Regions from separate parts of the Streptomyces cyaneofuscatus genome, predicted to be linked through region 1. Evidence: riboswitches for the same ligand, from Rfam matches in the RefSeq annotation. Region 1 holds a riboswitch; the other holds the start of a gene.
The links. Region 1 has a riboswitch for glycine ahead of gcvP (aminomethyl-transferring glycine dehydrogenase). Riboswitches for the same ligand answer to the same signal wherever they lie in the genome.
Positions count from the first base shown of each region.

Region 1 (5,068 bases):
TGGCGAGCGGGTTGTCGTCCGCGCTCCACTCCCCCGACGCGACCTTCTCGATCTCGGCCCGGATCGCGATCATGGTGTCGCAGAACCGGTCGAGCTCGGCGAGGTCCTCGCTCTCGGTCGGCTCGATCATCAGCGTGCCGGCCACCGGGAACGACATGGTCGGCGAGTGGAAGCCGTAGTCGATCAGGCGCTTGGCGACGTCGTCGATGGAGACGCCGGTCGCCTTGGAGATCGGCCGCAGGTCCACGATGCACTCGTGCGCGACCAGTCCGGCCGGGCCGTTGTACAGGATCGGGAAGTGCGGCTCCAGCCGCTTGGCGATGTAGTTGGCGGCCAGCACCGCGACCTGCGTGGCCCGCTTGAGCCCCTCGCCGCCCATCAGGCGCACGTAGGCCCACGAGATCGGCAGGATGCCCGCCGAGCCCCACGGGGCGGCCGAGATCGGGCCCACTCCGGTCTCCGGGCCCGCGGCGGGCTGGAGCGGGTGGTTGGGGAGGTACGGGGCGAGGTGGGCGCGGACGCCGACCGGGCCGACGCCGGGGCCGCCGCCGCCGTGCGGGATGCAGAAGGTCTTGTGCAGGTTCAGGTGCGAGACGTCGCCGCCGAACTTGCCGGGCTTGGCGAGCCCGACCAGCGCGTTGAGGTTGGCGCCGTCGACGTAGACCTGGCCGCCCGCGTCGTGCACCTCGCCGCAGATGTCGGCGACGTGCTCCTCGAACACCCCGTGCGTGGACGGATAGGTGATCATGAGGACGGCCAGTTCGTCGCGGTGCTGTTCGATCTTGGCCCGCAGGTCCGCGATGTCGACCTCACCGTCGTCGGCGGTCTTCACCACGACGACCTTCATGCCCGCCATGACCGCGCTCGCGGCGTTGGTGCCGTGCGCGGACGAGGGGATCAGGCAGACGGTGCGCTGGTCGTCGCCGTTGGCCCGGTGGTACGCGCGCACGGCCAGCAGCCCCGCGAACTCGCCCTGGGAGCCGGCGTTCGGCTGGATGGAGACGGCGTCGTAACCCGTGACCTCGGCGAGGCGCTCCTCCAGCTCGCGGATGAGCGTGAGGAAGCCCTGCGCCTGCTCGGCCGGGGCGAAGGGGTGCAGCGCGCCGAACTCGGGCCAGGTGATGGACTCCATCTCGGCGGTCGCGTTCAGCTTCATGGTGCAGGAGCCGAGCGGGATCATGCCGCGGTCCAGCGCGTAGTCACGGTCGGCGAGCTTGCGCAGGTAGCGCAGCATCGCGGTCTCGGAGCGGTGCTGGTGGAAGACCGGGTGGGTCAGGATGTCGTCGGAGCGCAGCAGCCCCTCGGGCAGCGCGTCGGCGGCCGAGCCGTCCAGCGCCTCGATGTCGGCGTCGGCGCCGAAGGCGGCCCAGACGGCGGAGAGCTGGGACCGGGTGGTGGTCTCGTCGCAGGCGATGGAGACATGGTCGGCGTCGACACGGCGGAGGTTGACCCCGCGCTCGCGGGCCTCCGCGACGATCTCCGCGGCCTTGCCGGGCGCCTTGACGGTCAGGGTGTCGAAGAAGTCGCCGTGCACGACGTCCACGCCGGCGGCGCGCAGGCCCTCGGCGAGGATCGTGGCGTAGCGGTGGGTGCGGCGGGCGATCGTGCGCAGTCCGTCGGGGCCGTGGTAGACGGCGTACATCCCGGCCATGACGGCGAGCAGCACCTGCGCCGTACAGATGTTGCTGGTGGCCTTCTCGCGGCGGATGTGCTGCTCGCGGGTCTGCAGGGCCAGGCGGTAGGCCTTGTTGCCGTCGGCGTCGACGGAGACGCCGACGAGGCGGCCGGGCAGGGAGCGGGCGAACTTCTCGCGGACCGCCATGAAGCCGGCGTGCGGGCCGCCGAAGCCCATGGGCACGCCGAAGCGCTGGGTGGTGCCCACCGCGATGTCGGCGCCGAGGGCGCCGGGCGAGGTGAGCAGCGTGAGGGCCAGCAGGTCGGCGGCGACGGTGACGATCGCGCCGAGCTCGTGGGCCTGCTCGATGACGGGCTCGATGGCGCGGACGGCACCGGAGGCGCCCGGGTACTGGAGCAGGACGCCGAAGACGCCGCGCTCGGCGATCTCGGCCGGGATGCCGTCGCTGAGGTCGGCGACGACGACCTCCACACCGGTCGGCTCGGCGCGGGTCTCGATGACCGCGATGGTCTGGGGCAGGGTGTCGGCGTCGATCAGGAAGACGCCGTTCTTCACCTTGCCGACCCGCCGGGCGAGCGCCATGGCCTCGGCGGCCGCGGTGCCCTCGTCGAGGAGGGAGGCGCCGGAGGTGGGCAGGCCGGTCAGCTCGGCGACCATCGTCTGGAAGTTGAGCAGGGCCTCCAGGCGGCCCTGGGAGATCTCCGGCTGGTACGGCGTGTAGGCCGTGTACCACGCGGGGTTCTCCATGACGTTGCGCAGGATGACGGGGGGCGTGAAGGTGCCGTAGTAACCGAGGCCGATCATCGGGGCGAGCACCTTGTTGCGGTCGGCCAGCGACCGCAGCTCGGCGAGCACCTCGGCCTCGGTGCGCGCCGAGGGAAGGTTCAGGGCCTCCGCACTCTTGATCACGTCGGGCACCGCGGCGGCGGTCAGCTCGTCGAGGGAGCCGTAGCCGACCTGGGCGAGCATCTTCGCCTGGGCCTCGGCGTCGGGCCCTATGTGGCGCTGCTCGAACGGAATGCCCTGCTCCAGCTGGGAGAGCGGAGTGCGACGGGGGGTCATGGTGGAGGCCTCCTGGTCTGTCACGACCTGCGAGGGGCACCACGGCGCGGGTGCCCGAACGGCCTCCCCCTCTGTCATCTCAACCTGAGAGCTTCACCGGCCCGCCCGGGGGCGTGCCGACTTTCACCGTCGGTGAGGGTCGAATCCGTCCCGGCATCTGCCCGCACGAACCCGCCCTGCTTTCCAGAGTGACCTCGTCCGTGCGGTACGGGGGCCTGAGAGATTCCGGGGAGGATTTGCTCCTTCGGCGCCTCCGGATTCTGCACCGGAGGACTCTCCCGCACGGGGTCAGCAGCCGCCTGCCAGCCTACCAGCGGCCATCCCCGTGGAGTCCTCGAGTGGCCGACGCCACGGATCTGCACTTGTCTGGTGCTGGTATAGCGACAGGGGATCACCCCTGAAGTGACAGAGGACCACCTTTCAGGCAGTGGGACCAGTAGGAGGCACCGTGCAGACCGACATCGATCCGCGCCGCCTGATCGGCCGCAAGGCCTTCGATCGCAAGGGCGCCAAGATCGGAACGGTGGATGAGGTCTATCTCGACGACGCGACGGGCGTGCCCGAGTGGGCGGCCGTCCGCACCGGCCTGTTCAGCAGGGACGCCTTCGTCCCGCTGGAGCCGAGCGAGTTCGTCGAGGACGAGCTGCGGGTCCCGTTCGACCGCACGCTGATCAAGGGCGCCCCGGACTTCGGCGTCGGGCGGCACCTCTCCCCGGAGCAGGAGCTGCAGCTCTACCGCCATTACGGTCTGGACTCCCCGCCGGCGGCGGAGGCCGGCCCCGACCGTGACTTCGGCAGGCTGGCCGGCCAGGAGGAGTAGTCGACCGGGTCGCGGACCAGCGGCAGCGGATCGGCGGGGCTCAGCTCCGGGTCGTCGACGCGGAACGTGACGACCCGGCCGACCGGCCCGCCGGGCTCCTCGAACCGGACCGTCACCCGGCCCACCCCGCTCCCCTGCACCCATCCGTGTCCGTGCGCCGTGTGGCGTACGTCGTGTCCGGCGGGCCAGCGCCGGGCGGCGAGCTGCTCGGCGCTCTCGGGCTCCTCCTCGACCGGCTTGTCGTCCTCCGTGACCGGCTTCTCGGACACCTCCGCCCGGGCCGCCAGCTCCCGGGCGTCCGCGGCCTGTGCGAACAGATCCTCCTGCGTGAAGTCCGCGAGCCCCGTGACGCCCACGCCCAGCAGCCGTACGCCCCCGGTGGTGTCCACCGCCTCCAGCAGCCGCGCGGCCGCCTCCCGGACCACCGTGGGGTCGTCCGTGGGGCCCCTGAGGGTCTCGGAGCGGGTCAGGGTGGAGAAGTCGTAGCGGCGCACCTTCAGCACCACCGTGCGCCCCGACCGGTCGGCGGACCGCAGCCGCTCCACGCACCGCACGGCCAGCCGCTCCACCTCGGCGCGCACCCGCACGCGGTCGTGCAGGTCCACATCGAAGGTGTCCTCGACCGATACGGACTTGGCGTCCCGCTCGGCGACCACCGGCCGGTCGTCGAGCCCCAGCGCCATCCGGTACAGCCCATGACCGTGGGCCTTGCCCACCAGCCGTACGAGCTCCGCCTCCCCCGCCTCCGCGAGGTCGTGGACGGTGGTCATCCCGGCGCGCCGGAGGTGGTCCCCGGTGGCGGGCCCGACGCCCGGCAGCGTCCGCACCGACATGGGGGCGAGCAGCTCGCGCTCGGTGCCCGGCTCGATGAGCACAAGCCCGTCCGGCTTGGCCTGCTCGGAGGCGATCTTGGCGAGCATCTTGGAACCGGCGAGCCCGACCGACCCGCTCAGCCCGGTCACCTCCCGGATGGCCGTACGCAGCCGCTCCCCCGTCCTGCGCGCCGACACCGTGTCGTCCGCGACCCCGCCCGCCTCCAGGTCGACGAAGGCCTCGTCCAGACTCAGCGGCTCCACCAGCGGCGAGAGCCGCCCCAGGAGCTCCATCACCTGCTCGCTCACCGACCGGTAGAGCGAGAAGCGGGGCACCAGATAGGCGGCGTTCGGCGCGAGCCGTCTGGCCTGGGCCGTCGGCATCGCGGAGTGCACGCCCAGAACCCGTGCTTCGTACGAGGCGGTGGCGACGACCCCCCGGGGGCCGAGGCCGCCCACCACGACCGCCTTTCCGCGCAGGCTGGGCTTGGCCGCCTGCTCCGCCGAGGCGTAGAAGGCATCCATGTCCAGGTGAAGGATGGTCGGCGCGGGTCTCACACCGTCGATGCTGCCCTACACCACTGACAACGGGGCGGCCCGGCACTCCGTGGAGTGCCGGGCCGCCCCGTTCCGTACCGTCCTGTGCCCTCAGCCGCTCATCCGGCGCGGTTGCGGCGCCGGGCCAGCTCGTCGGCCGGGTTGTTGCCGATGAGCGTCTCACCGGTGTCGACCCGCTCG
Region 1 covers NZ_CP137002.1:7,203,284-7,208,351, reverse strand. Annotated here, with positions in the region: gene gcvP (aminomethyl-transferring glycine dehydrogenase) at 1-2,698, opposite strand, end outside; glycine riboswitch at 2,760-2,891, opposite strand; glycine riboswitch at 2,892-2,989, opposite strand; gene R2B67_RS31805 (PRC-barrel domain-containing protein) at 3,147-3,518, shown strand; gene R2B67_RS31800 (DNA polymerase IV) at 3,440-4,888, opposite strand; gene R2B67_RS31795 (MerR family transcriptional regulator) at 4,987-5,068, opposite strand, start outside.

Region 2 (5,068 bases), 5.0 Mb from region 1:
GGGTGCGGGCGATGTCCCGGCCGGAGACCAGCTCGTGGGCCCGGCTCCAGCCGCTGGCGGAGAGCTCCTGGGCGGAGGTGACGCACGGGGCGTACCCGAGGCCTTCGACCTCCATGGAGCCGTACTGCGCGTCCGGTGAGCCGGCCGTGCCGTGCCAGAGCAGCATCCAGACCTGGCCGTCGGCGAGGGCCGCGAGCAGCGCCTCGTAGGCGTCGTAACGCCCGGGGCTGACCTGGCGCAGCATGTGCTCGACCTGACCGGCCGCCGCAGTGCCTGACGCACTCACCCTGGGTCCCGCCCCTCATCGTTCCGTCGACGCTCCCGGGCACACGGGAGCGGCCTCGCCATCAAACCAGCTTATGCGCCACTTCTGACACCGACTTGACGCCACGGTCGGGCGGCGCCCCGGCAGCCGTGCGGTCAGCCGTACGTTCCGTGGCTTTCGCGCCGTACGTTCAGTGGCCCTCGCGCCGTACGTTCCGTGGCTTTCGCGCCGTACGTTCAGTGGCCCTCGCGCCGGTAGAACGGGCGCACTTTCTCCCGCATCCAGTCGCCCACCAGGTCCTGGGCCACGTCCAGCAGGACCAGGTTCACCGGCCAGGGCACCTCGATCCGGCCGAGCGCCCGTCCCAGGGCGTCCATGGGGGCGCTCTGGCCCGCGCCGTCCCAGGTGGCGAACTCGACGCCGACGAAGAGGACGGGGTCGCCGCCCTCGATGCTGGCGAGCGCCCGGCGGGCGGTGGAGACCACGCCGGTGGCCTCGAACTCGGCGGAGACGGCGGCGAGGAAGTCGACCGGGTCGTGCTGCCAGTCCGGTTCGTACAGCTTCACCCGGCCGCCGCTGGCGGGCCCGTCCAGGGCGGTGCGGCCGGCCCGGCAGAGCTCGGCGACGGCCGGCGGCGGCAGCGGGATGCCGACCGCGCCGCCCGGGTTCACCGCGATGCCGACCTGCGGGGGCAGGCCCCGGGCGAAGTCGCGGGCGGGGGCCACGGCGAAGGACATGTGGCTGCCGACGCAACTGAGGAACTGGCCCTCGGAGCTGAAGACGGGGACGTACGCGGCGCCGTCGATGTCCATCATCGGCAGGTCGAGGTCGGCGCTGGCGGGCGAGCCGCCGGCCGGCAGCGGGACCCAGACCGAGCTGCGGCCGAGCACCTCGACCAGGCGGCCGCCCGCGTCGGCGACGCCGAGGGAGGCGGTCAGCACCTCTTCGAGCTCGTTGGCGGGCCACGCGTGCTGGGGGTGCGCCTGGACCGGTGCCGGAATGTCCACTGCCTCTGTGCCTCTCTCAGCTGTCGTCGCCGGGCTGTCGCCGCTGGGCTGTCGCCGCTCGGCCAGAACCCTAACCGGCGCGGGCGGCCGGGGGCTCCCCGTCGCCGAACGAGATCCGGCTGAGCGCGCTCGCGGCCTCCCGGTCCAGCAGCACCGCCGAGGCGCAGCCGGGGGGCAGCGTGCCCTGCTCGGTGTCGCGGATCAGCCGGGCCACCGCGTGCCGGTGGCGGGCGAAGGCGTACCCGGAGACGCCCCGGCCGCGTTCCCGCTGCCCCTGGCGGGCCGTCGCGGGGTCCACGTCGAGCAGGAGCAGGTGCAGGGTGCGGCCCCGGCGCACGGCGTGCAGGGCGAGCCAGCGGCGTACCCAGGTCTGCGTACCGCAGTCGTGGACGACCACGGACGCGCCGGAGCGCAGGACGGCCCAGAGCCCGAGGTAATGAGCGGCGCGGACCAGGGGGCGGTAGAGGGCGTACGGCAGTAACGGGGGCAGGGCGGCGGCCCAGCGGTCGCGGGTGTCCTGGGAGTCGATGGCGGGGCCACTCACGGCCTGCCGGATCAGGGTGGACTTGCCCCCGCCGGGCAGCCCGGAGACGACCACGATGTCACCGGGGGTGAAGTCGAGGCTGTACGGGCCGTGGCCGGTGCGCCCGCGCAGATCGCGTACCACCGGCGCACGGGGTTCCAGCAGCTCGCGGCCGGGTGCGCCGGGCTGTGCGGGCATCGCGCCGTGCGCGGTCCCCGCGGTCGGTACCGACCGCTGCAACGCCATCGCCCATCCCCCTGCTGTCGGGCCACCCGAGCCTGCCCCTGAAGTGTAAAGAAATGGCAAGGCTCCACAACCGTCCTCGCTGTTCGCGCAAGCGTTGCCGACCGGCCTCCCCACTCTGCCGCAAGGCGTGCGATGATGACCCCGCCAACTGCATACCGGCCGTTCGAATCCGCGCGGGAGAGTTCCGGCCACAGTGTGAGCCGGGCGCCGAAGGAGCAAGATCCTCCCTTGAATCTCTCAGGCCCCGTACCGCGTGGATGAGGCAGATCTGAAAAGCGAGCCGCCCTGCGGCTCCACCCAAGGTGCAAGCCGAGCCCTGTGACCAGGGGCGCCCCTCTCCAGGGGCATACCCCGTCAGGGGCTATCGGCGAACCTCTCAGGTTCCGATGACAGATGGGGAGGATTTTCCGTCCTGACGTCGTCATGCCCTGGAGCCGTATCCATGAGCACTGCCCCCCGTCTCACCGCCCTCGACGCGCTGCACCGCTCGCTCGGCGCCACCATGACCGACTTCGCGGGCTGGGACATGCCCCTGCGGTACGCCAGTGAGCGCGACGAGCACAACGCCGTACGGACCAGGGCCGGGCTCTTCGACCTGTCGCACATGGGCGAGATCACCGTCACCGGACCCGAGGCCGCGGCCTTCCTGAGCTACGCGCTGGTGGGCAACATCGCCACCGTCGGCAACGGCCGGGCCCGCTACACGATGATCGTCCAGGAGGACGGCGGGATCGTGGACGACCTGATCGTCTACCGCCTGGCCGAGACGGAGTACATGGTCGTCGCCAACGCGGGCAACGCCCAGATCGTGCTGGACGCGCTGACCGAGCGGGTCGGCGGCTTCGACGCCGAGGTGCGTGACGACCGGGACGCGTACGCGCTGCTCGCGGTCCAGGGCCCCGAGTCCCCCGCCATCATGAAGGCCGTCACCGACGCCGACCTGGACGGGCTGAAGTACTACGCGGGCCTGCCGGGCACGGTCGCCGGGGTCCCGGCGCTCATCGCCCGTACCGGCTACACCGGCGAGGACGGCTTTGAACTCTTCGTCGCGCCCGAGCACGCGGAGGCCCTGTGGCGGGCCCTGACGGAGGCCGGTCAGGCGCACGGGCTGATCCCCTGCGGCCTCTCCTGCCGGGACACGCTGCGCCTGGAGGCGGGCATGCCGCTGTACGGGCACGAGCTGACGACGGCCCTGACCCCGTTCGACGCGGGCCTGGGCCGGGTCGTGAAGTTCGAGAAGGAGGGCGACTTCGTGGGCCGCGAGGCGCTCCAGGCCGCCGCCGAGCGCGCCGAGACCGCCCCGCCGCGCAAGCTGGTCGGCTTGATCGCCGAGGGCCGCCGGGTCCCCCGCGCGGGCTTCCCGGTCGTCGCGGACGGCAAGGTGATCGGCGAGGTCACCTCCGGCGCCCCCTCCCCCACCCTGGGCAAGCCGATCGCCATGGCGTACGTGGACGCGGCCTTCGCCGCGCCGGGCACCGAGGGCGTGGGCGTGGACATCCGGGGCACGCACGAGCCGTACGAGGTCGTCGCGCTGCCGTTCTACAAGCGCCAGAAGTGATATCCCGGAAGAACCCGGGCCTCTCGCTCCACTCGGGCGTCACGGAAGTGACGTACCTCCGTCTCACACCGTAAGACCACCGTTCATCAGCACTCCCCCGCGTACAGGAGAATTCAGGTCATGAGCAACCCCCAGCAGCTGCGGTACAGCAAGGAGCACGAGTGGCTGTCGGCCATCGAGGACGGCGTGGCCACGATCGGCATCACGGAGTACGCGGCCAACGCGCTCGGTGACGTCGTCTACGCCCAGCTTCCGGAGGTCGGTGACACGGTGACCGCGGGCGAGACCTGCGGTGAGCTGGAGTCGACCAAGTCCGTCAGCGATCTGTACTCGCCGGTGACCGGTGAGGTGACGGCGGCCAACCAGGACGTCGTGGACGACCCCTCGCTGGTGAACTCCGCTCCCTTCGAGGGCGGCTGGCTGTTCAAGGTGCGCGTCACGGAGGAGCCGGCCGACCTGCTCTCCGCCGACGAGTACACCGCGTTCTCCGGCAACTGAGACCTGAGACCTTAAGGGACCCCCTGATGTCGCTTCTGAACTCCTCCCTCCACGACCTGGACCCGGACGTCGCCGCCGCCGTCGACGCCGAGCTCCACCGTCAGCAGTCCACCCTCGAAATGATCGCCTCGGAGAACTTCGCTCCGGTCGCGGTCATGGAGGCCCAGGGCTCCGTCCTCACCAACAAGTACGCCGAGGGCTACCCCGGCCGCCGCTACTACGGCGGCTGTGAGCACGTCGACGTGGTCGAGCAGATCGCGATCGACCGGATCAAGGCCCTGTTCGGCGCCGAGGCCGCGAACGTCCAGCCGCACTCCGGTGCGCAGGCGAACGCCGCCGCGATGTTCGCGCTGCTGAAGCCGGGCGACACGATCATGGGCCTGAACCTGGCCCACGGCGGTCACCTGACCCACGGCATGAAGATCAACTTCTCCGGCAAGCTCTACAACGTGGTCCCGTACCACGTCGACGAGACCGGTGTCGTGGACATGGAGGAGGTCGAGCGCCTCGCCAAGGAGTCCCAGCCGAAGCTGATCGTGGCCGGCTGGTCCGCCTACCCGCGCCAGCTGGACTTCGCCGCCTTCCGCCGCATCGCGGACGAGGTCGGCGCGTACCTGATGGTCGACATGGCCCACTTCGCGGGTCTGGTCGCGGCCGGTCTGCACCCCAACCCGGTGGAGCACGCCCACGTCGTCACCACCACCACGCACAAGACCCTCGGCGGTCCGCGCGGCGGCGTGATCCTCTCCACCCAGGAGCTCGCCAAGAAGATCAACTCGGCGGTCTTCCCGGGCCAGCAGGGCGGCCCGCTGGAGCACGTGATCGCGGCCAAGGCGGTCTCGTTCAAGATCGCGGCGGGCGAGGAGTTCAAGGAGCGCCAGCAGCGCACCCTGGACGGCGCGCGCATCCTCGCCGAGCGCCTCGTGCAGCCGGACGTCACCGAGGTGGGCGTCTCCGTCCTCTCCGGCGGC
Region 2 covers NZ_CP137002.1:2,176,323-2,181,390, forward strand. Annotated here, with positions in the region: gene R2B67_RS09030 (enhanced serine sensitivity protein SseB C-terminal domain-containing protein) at 1-244, opposite strand, end outside; gene R2B67_RS09035 (enhanced serine sensitivity protein SseB) at 502-1,272, opposite strand; gene R2B67_RS09040 (AAA family ATPase) at 1,343-2,041, opposite strand; glycine riboswitch at 2,206-2,303, shown strand; gene gcvT (glycine cleavage system aminomethyltransferase GcvT) at 2,484-3,599, shown strand; gene gcvH (glycine cleavage system protein GcvH) at 3,720-4,097, shown strand; gene glyA (serine hydroxymethyltransferase) at 4,124-5,068, shown strand, end outside.
Region 2: linked by a shared signal. The riboswitch ahead of gcvT (glycine cleavage system aminomethyltransferase GcvT) and the one ahead of gcvP (aminomethyl-transferring glycine dehydrogenase) in region 1 are both predicted to bind glycine.